DNA from 2 places in the Solibacillus daqui genome. Region 1 is predicted to be linked to the other one. Evidence: riboswitches for the same ligand, from Rfam matches in the RefSeq annotation. Region 1 holds a riboswitch; the other holds the start of a gene.
The links. A riboswitch is a leader RNA that binds a small molecule or an ion and turns the genes downstream of it on or off. The one in region 1 is predicted to bind glycine.
Positions count from the first base shown of each region.

Region 1 (4,221 bases):
CGCTCAAGCTAAAAGTGCTATGTTAAAAAGGGACTTTGAACTAAAGCGAACAGCTCAAATTGTCGCAACATATAATGGAAAGGTTGTAGGATCGCTTGATGTTATTGAATCAGCAACTACAGCAGAAATTGATAATTTGTTCGTTTTGCCAGCCCATCAAAAGAAAGGGATAGGTACAAAACTTCAGCAATTTGTTATGAAACATTACTCGGAAAAAATAATTATTTTAGTTGCTGATGGGGACGATACACCGCGCGAAATGTACACAAAACAAGGCTATTCCTATATAGGAAAGCGATTTAGTGCATTAAAAACATTATTGGGTTAATAAATGTGCTTGAGATAACTTTAATTCTCAAGCACATTTTTTACGAAAAAGGATAAATTCTCTGATGAAACTTACATGTATAAGGTGTTCAAGTTCGAATAAAACGATACATTTTATTGAATTGTTTAGATAAGAACAGAGGAAGGCTGAACTTTTTTGCCGTTCATGCTACTAATCCATTACTAGAAAAGGAGTTGATTTTTATTGAAGAACTATTTCTTATTATTAAGCATATTACTGGGAACTTTTTTAGTAGGATGTACAGAAAAACAGAAAGAACCTGATACAGATGAAGATGTATCATCTCCAATTGAACAGCCTATAGATATAAATGAACTAAATTATGAATTACTAATGCACTTGGAATTTATACCACATGAAGTAGGGACTTCTATGACATTAATTCAAGATGAAAAGCTATATCAAAGCTGGGCAGAGATATTCCACTTTGATGAGACACCTGTTATTGATTTTGCAACAGAAGAAGTATTATTTGTGACAGAATATTCAAATGGCTGCGGGCTAGTTTTTGATACGTTAACGCAAAAAGAAGATACGCTTCATGTGAAGTTAAATTTCCCTGAAGAAATTCGTACACAAAAATCAATTGCATGTAATGATATAGCAATGCCAAATTCATATGTAATCAAACTAAAAAAGACAAATGCGACAAAAGGTACATTAGAAGATCCGTACGCCATTCGATTAGAAAATGTAAATATAGAAATTTAATGACCTCACAATGAGTATTTTTCAATACAAAATTTAGAATTAAGGACACTCAGATAATATAATTCGTTCTGCTACGCTACGGGGCATGCTTTCCTGGGGGCGTGGCTACAACTAACTATATGCTTGCCACTACGGCGGCAAGTATATAGTGGATTTTCCGCACACGCTTAATCCCCAAGGAGTCCGCCCCTTCTCTTCGCGGCACTCTACTATAAAACTAGAGTTGGTTATTATTACAAAGTGTTTGAATTAAGTGTGCTGAATTGAACTTTGTAATTGAAATATAGTCTACATTCGTCTAAAAATGATTTTATTTACAGAGCTAATTTTTAATTATAGAGAAAATGTTATAAAAAACGTACTACTTTATCCATCACCGCCGCCTCGCGATAGCGCAAGCGGCAGCATTTTGCGCTATTAACTATATAGGAAAAAGTAACATTTTAGTTTTGCGGGCCTTGCATGCGGCATTAAAGACAGTAGTATGGACACGTACCACGTGACCATAATGCTGTCATGCCGTAGCCCGCCAAAATTAAGTAACACTGCACTTAATCCATTTTTTGTTAGTAAATTTGCTCATTATCATTAATGACATTGAAAGGTTTCACTGAAAACTCAATAATTATTTTCAATGTAACATTTTTTTGCATGTAATATTGCTTTTATTTGAGTTGAATTTGTTGAAAAATCGATGTATTTGCTAATTCTCTAGTCGTCGTGTTAGTCGAGGTTATTGTAATAATGAAAGATTACTGCTAGTATTAGTTATTGTACAATAATAGTATTGGCGCGAACAATTCTGTGGATGGAAGATGCCGGAAGCGAATTGTACAATTGAATATTATCAAGCAATGATCGCTGTGGATAACACTACAGACGGGAGCAGTTTCTGGAGAGAGCGCATGAAGCGTCGCCGAAGGGTTCACTATCTCAGGCAAAAGGACAGAAGAGTAATGAGAGACGTTATTATTCTTACGTAAACAGGGACTAGTCAATATACTAGTCCCTTTTCTAATTTTCAGAAAAATTACTTGATGACCGCGAAGATAACTATTATTTGAGCCACAAAAGTGGTATGCAAATATATCTTTTGGAGGAAATCGTCTTGGAACAACCAGAATTAAAGCGCGACCTTAAAAATCGCCATGTACAATTGATTGCGATTGGTGGAACGATCGGAACGGGGTTATTTTTAGGGTCAGGGAAAGCGATCGCACTAGCAGGACCATCCATTATTTTTGCCTACTTAATCGTTGGTATTGCCTTGTTTTTTGTTATGCGTGCGTTGGGAGAATTACTACTTTCGAAAGGTGGCTATTCATCATTTACTGAATTTGCCACTGAATATTTAGGTGATTGGGCAGGCTATGTAACAGGCTGGACGTATTGGTTTTGCTGGATCATGACAGCGATGGCCGATATTATTGCGGTTGGTATGTATACACAATATTGGTTTGATGTACCTCAATGGGTGCCGGCAATTGTATGTTTAGTTGTGTTATTAGCCCTGAACCTATTAACCGTTAAATTATTTGGAGAATTAGAGTTTTGGTTTGCGTTAATTAAAATCATTACGATTGTTGCATTAATTGCGATCGGAATAGTGTTACTTGTTATTGGTTTTGAAACAGAATCAGGCAAGGTAGCCGTATCGAATCTTTGGGAGCATGGTGGGCTATTTCCGAACGGAGCATTTGGCTTCTTAATGGCATTCCAAATGGTTGTCTTTGCATTTGTAGGTGTAGAGCTAGTGGGTGTTTCTGCAGCAGAAACAGCAAATCCACAAAAAAATATTCCTTCTGCCATTAACAAAATTCCAGTACGTATTTTATTATTCTACGTAGGTGCGTTATTCGTTATTTTAACGATTAATCCATGGGATACTTTAAGCGCAGCAAGCTCGCCATTCGTGCAAGTGTTTGCATTAGTCGGCATTCCTGTTGCAGCAGGCTTAATTAACTTTGTTGTGTTAACATCTGCTGCATCAGCAGGAAACAGTGGGTTATTCTCTACAAGCCGAATGCTATTTAGCTTAGGTAATAACAATCAAGCACCGAAAGCATTTGGTAAGCTAAATAGAAATCACGTGCCGCAAAATGGATTGTTGTTATCTTCAATCGTCGTTTCGATCGGTGCATTACTAAGCTATTTAATGCCTGAAAATGCATTTAATGTCGTGACAACAATTAGCGCGATTTGCTTTATCTGGGTATGGGGTATCATTTTAATCTCACATATACTGTATAAAAAACGTCATCCTGAATTGCATAAAGCATCGATTTTTAAAGCGCCTTTAACGCCATTTGTGAACTATGTAGTCTTGGCATTTTTCGTATTTCTACTAGTAGTAATGGCCATTTCTGAATCAACACGCACAGCGTTATTATTAACACCTGTTTGGTTTGTCATGCTATTCGTGATTTATTTTATGCGTAAAAAATAGTTAGAAGGATTTGTCCTAGAAGTATTTCTGGGACAAATCCTTGCGCCGAGGTTGGAGGCTAGCGCGAAGCTAGTCATGGATGCGTTGTCAAAGGATTTGACGCTTTTAGCATTCGCTCTTTCCTTCTAACCACCGCAGAAGCACTGCCCTTAAGCGGTTTATTTAACACATGAACGATGGTCAGCCCGAAAAGTATATACTTTTCGGGTTGATCTTTATTTAGATTACGTCCCTAACATTTGAATATGCAAAAAGAAAAACAAAATGTTATTCGTAGATTTTGTTTTAGATCAAATCAATAGTGAAAAATAGTTGTCCAGTTTTCGCTCGAAATTGGATAGTTTCAGTTGATTGCGGATAAAAGCTACTGAATAACTAAATATACAGAAAAAAATTTTTTTCGGCTATCGAAATTCTTGTTATGATGGTAACAGTTTTGTTTATTTGAAATAATAACAGTTTGCAAAATGTAGCAGCTTGTTCATTTCTAAAAGGAGTTTTATCAGTGAGTATTAAAAAAGCGAATTTTTTATTAGTACTAGTTACGGTAGCGTGGGGAGCATCGTATTTATTTACAAAAACAGCTGTGATGGAGCTAGAGCCATTTACATTGATTGCCTACCGTTTTTTAATAGCGTTTGTCATTACGGCAATCGTATTTTGGAAACGAATTAAACAGGTTACAGCACAAACTATTTTGGCGAGTAGCTTACTT
Region 1 is NZ_CP114887.1:2,332,267-2,336,487, reverse strand. Features, by position in the region: gene O7776_RS11300 (GNAT family N-acetyltransferase) at 1-328, shown strand, start outside; gene O7776_RS11295 (dehydrogenase) at 533-1,060, shown strand; glycine riboswitch at 1,943-2,019, shown strand; gene O7776_RS11290 (amino acid permease) at 2,169-3,506, shown strand; gene O7776_RS11285 (DMT family transporter) at 4,012-4,221, shown strand, end outside.

Region 2 (4,221 bases), 210 kb from region 1:
ATGGGTTTGAAGAAACGATAAATAACCCTTTTGCATCATGTGTAATATCCGCTAATGGCTGTAAGTTCTCCACTTGGCCAAAAAAGTTCGGATATTGAACGATTACACCAGCAGTTTGATCATCTACTAAGCCTTTTAATGCTTCGATGTCTGTTACGCCGTCTTTTGTTGGAATTGTAATAACTTCAATTGATTGACCATATGCATAAGTCGCAACAACATCTTTATATTCTGGGTGTACTGCACCAGAAACTAATAATTTTTTACGACGTGTATGACCTGCTGCTAACATACCAGCCTCTGCTAAAGACGTACCGCCATCATACATAGAAGAGTTTGCTAAATCCATACCTGTTAATTCAGCAATCATTGTTTGGAATTCAAAAATCGCTTGTAATTCCCCTTGAGAAATTTCAGGTTGGTATGGAGTATATGCTGTGTAAAACTCTGAACGAGAAATTACATGATCTACGATAATTGGTTTGTAGTGATTATATACCCCTGCACCAAGAAATGATACGTTTGTTGCTGTATCTTTGTTTTTTGCTGCTAATTGTGCTAACTCTTTCATTAAAGCTGCTTCTGATTTTGCTTCTTTAATGTTGTATTGGCCTTTAAATCGTACTTTTTCTGGAATGTCTGCGAAAAGTTCATCGATTGTAGCAACACCAATAGTTGCTAGCATTTCTTGCTGATCTTGTTCCGTCATTGGTAAATAACGATGTTTCATTACATAACCCTCTTTTCAAAAGTTTTATTTATTACGTTTATAAAATGGTGTTTCAACAATTACTGCTTTTGCGAGTTTACCGCGAATTTCGATTTCTACTTCTATTCCGACTTCAGCAAATTTTGCGTCAATTAATACCAACCCGATGTTACGCTTTGTCATTGGCGATTGTGTACCAGTTGTCACGATTCCAATTTCTACGCCGTCTTTAAATACTTTATAGTCATGACGTGGAATCCCTTTATCAATCATTTCAATTCCAACTAACTTACGCGGTAAACCCTTTTCTTTTAATTCGATTAATGCTTGTTGACCGATAAATTGTGGCTCTTTCGCTAATTTCACTGCAAAGCCGATACCCGCTTCAAGTGGAGTAATATCTTTTGATAATTCTTGACCGTAAAGTGGTAAGCAAGATTCAAAGCGCAATGTATCACGAGCACCTAAGCCTGCTGCTACAACACCTTTGTCTTTACCAGCTTCTAAAATTTTGTTCCAAAGATCCTTGATTGCTGCTGGTGTCCCGTAAATTTCAAAACCGTCTTCACCAGTATATCCAGAGCGGGATACAAGAACTGAATAACCGCCAACTGTTACGTTATCTTGGAATTTGAAATACTTAATAGTTGATAAATCTGTGTCCGTTAATGTTTGTAAAACTTCTTCAGATACAGGACCTTGCAATGCAATTTGAGCGTAGTCAGCTGATGCATTTGTTAGTGTTACATCACCTTCAACATGTTGTTGTAACCATTCAAAATCTTTTTCAATATTTGCAGCGTTAACACAAAGCAAATAACGATTATCTTCTAAACGGTACGTTAATAAATCATCTACAACGCCACCATTTTCGTAGCAAAGCGCACTATATTGAGCTCCACCAATTGCAATTTTTGAAATATCATTTGATAACATTTTTTGTAAGTAGCTTAACGCATCTGTACCTTCTACAAAAATTTCACCCATGTGAGATACATCAAATAGACCAGCGCGATTACGAACTGCATCATGCTCTTCTTTAATTGATGAAAATTGAACAGGTAACTCCCAACCACCAAAATCAATTGTTTTGCCACCATATTTTGCATATTCATCGAAAAGCGGTGTACGTTTTAACTCATTTGTCATGTTCAAAGTCCTCCTTATTGTTATGTATTTTTTAGGTTTTTTAATATAAACCTGCTGGAAAAACACTTTTCGTTTCAAATAATGTATTTCCTATGTGGATATGAGAGTTGATAATCTCAAATCCACAAAAAAAAGACAGACGAACCCCTTATCAAGAGATTCTCTGTCCTTGCACCTGAAAGTTACACCTATTGTTGAATTTCGATCACACAATAGGCTTTCCCCTTTGGTGGCTGTATTGTACTAATACAGCACTCTCCAGAGTTGCGTCCAATACGAGTCTTTTTGCCTGAGAGATTCATAGCACTTGCTACTTGCTCCTTCGGCGACGTGACTTCACGTTCTCTCCCCGTATCATCATCCGCGTTAGCTTCAATTAATTAAATCATTAAGATTACTCTCAGCAATATCCTAACATTGAACGCTATATAAACGCAATCTTTTTTTAATTTTACTTCAAAACCGAACGATTATTGATTTTATTGTTTTTTCATTCGCCTTTCAAACGATTTACCTGAAATGCAATATACTCTACAATTTGACGTAATGTACGACTGGGAGTTAAAACCTGTATATGACCTGCATCACGATAAGATCTCCGTCTGTTGTTATACAGTATTTCTAATTCCTGCTCGGTGGACTTTTGGACAATTGGACGGTTTTTATCATTACGGATTCGCATATAAATGTCCTCAAATTTAGCATCCAGGAAAAATACTAATCCTGTGTGACGCATAATTTTACGATTTTCTTCATTGACTGCTACCCCTCCGCCAGTGGCAATTATGCATGCTTCATCACGAAAACTTTTCAAAAATTCCGTTTCTATTTCGCGGAACCGCGCCTCACCGAATTTTTCAAAGAGTTCAGGAATCGACATTCCCTGTTGTCGGACAATTTCATGATCCATATCATAATAAGGCATTTTCAAGTAATAACTTAACCGTCTACCAATTGCACTTTTCCCGCATCCCATAAATCCTACTAAATATATTTTTCGCATGCCAATCACCTTCTTCTAATTACGAACTACTCCATCTAACTTTACTCACTATTAAGTATATTTATCGTAGCACGAACGTAAATAGATTCCAATGAATTATATATCATAAATTGGCTAGAAAATGCATTTGTATAAAATAAAGCAGCTCCCGTAACAATAAATAACAAAAAAACTGCTAAAAGAAATAAAAAGCCACGTTCATTCACGAGGTAACGGCAAAACAATGACCCTTTCCCGTAATTTCCCATCTTGTGTCACAACTTTCATAATAATTTCATTTCCTTCTTGTCTATATTGTAAACCTTGCACGTTTGGAAGCATGATTTCATTGCCGCCCTTATTTGAACGTTTACGCACGTGATTATTCGGCTGTTCAATATAAAATTCACGATTATCTGGATCATTAGCTGGCTCTAACATCAATATTTTAGGCGAAACAATTTCCCCTGATATAGAATTTTCATTGTATTGATGCACATCATAGACAAAAAGTTCCCAATTTACATCATGCTTTATTTGGTTAATATTTTGAATATCTCGCACCCAAATAACAATCAATAAACTAATCGAAGCAAACAATACGAGCACAGCTAAATGAAATAAACTTTCTAATAATGTAAAGCCACGCTGATTTTTTATTTTCGAAATTAAACACATCGCTCCTTTATCACTCCATTTAGCTCATATGTTACACATATTTGTCCCTCATTATAAATCCATGAATAGAATGTGCCTTCAATTTGCTGATCACCTGACACTTCTTGATATCGTTTGTATTTTAATGCACCATTGAATGCCACTTCTGCAGCATGTGCTTGTTTTTGTTGTATGGTAATATTTTGTTTCATATTAAAGGTGATCGGAATCAATGTTGACGTTAGAAAAAATAAGATTACTGCTGCTAGAAGCGTATCCACAAGAGTTAATCCTGTCTGGTGTTTCAATAACATTTTTTAATATCTGCCTCCCTTTGCCCATATTAATTGTAAAGTGATAAGCATAATTATTGAAATGGTACATAATCGTACCACTGCTTCGAATATTCCCGCTATTATTAAATAATATTTTTGAGTGAGTCGTTGACAAAAAAATCTCAATGCCTGCTGGTAATTCTTGATCAAATAGAACTTCATCACGCTGCGAAAAATTCCTAACGGTTATTCTACGACAATTAAATACTTGGAATTCATAATTGGATTTTGTTTCAATGGCCTTTGCCTGCGCTAAACGGATTAACAGTTCTGTTTGGTCAATAAATTGTTCATTCGTATAATTCGTCAATTTTTCAGTTGTAAAAAATAATACCGAAGAACAAATGATTGTAAAGATTACTAAAACTACAAGCATTTCGATTAATGTG
Region 2 is NZ_CP114887.1:2,540,351-2,544,571, forward strand. Features, by position in the region: gene gcvPA (aminomethyl-transferring glycine dehydrogenase subunit GcvPA) at 1-730, opposite strand, end outside; gene gcvT (glycine cleavage system aminomethyltransferase GcvT) at 755-1,858, opposite strand; glycine riboswitch at 2,020-2,122, opposite strand; glycine riboswitch at 2,126-2,219, opposite strand; gene O7776_RS12325 (shikimate kinase) at 2,349-2,861, opposite strand; gene comGF (competence type IV pilus minor pilin ComGF) at 3,060-3,518, opposite strand; gene O7776_RS12335 (hypothetical protein) at 3,509-3,709, opposite strand; gene comGD (competence type IV pilus minor pilin ComGD) at 3,711-4,221, opposite strand, start outside.
Region 2: it holds a riboswitch for glycine, as region 1 does, so the genes downstream of both, gcvT (glycine cleavage system aminomethyltransferase GcvT) here and O7776_RS11290 (amino acid permease) in region 1, are expected to answer to the same signal.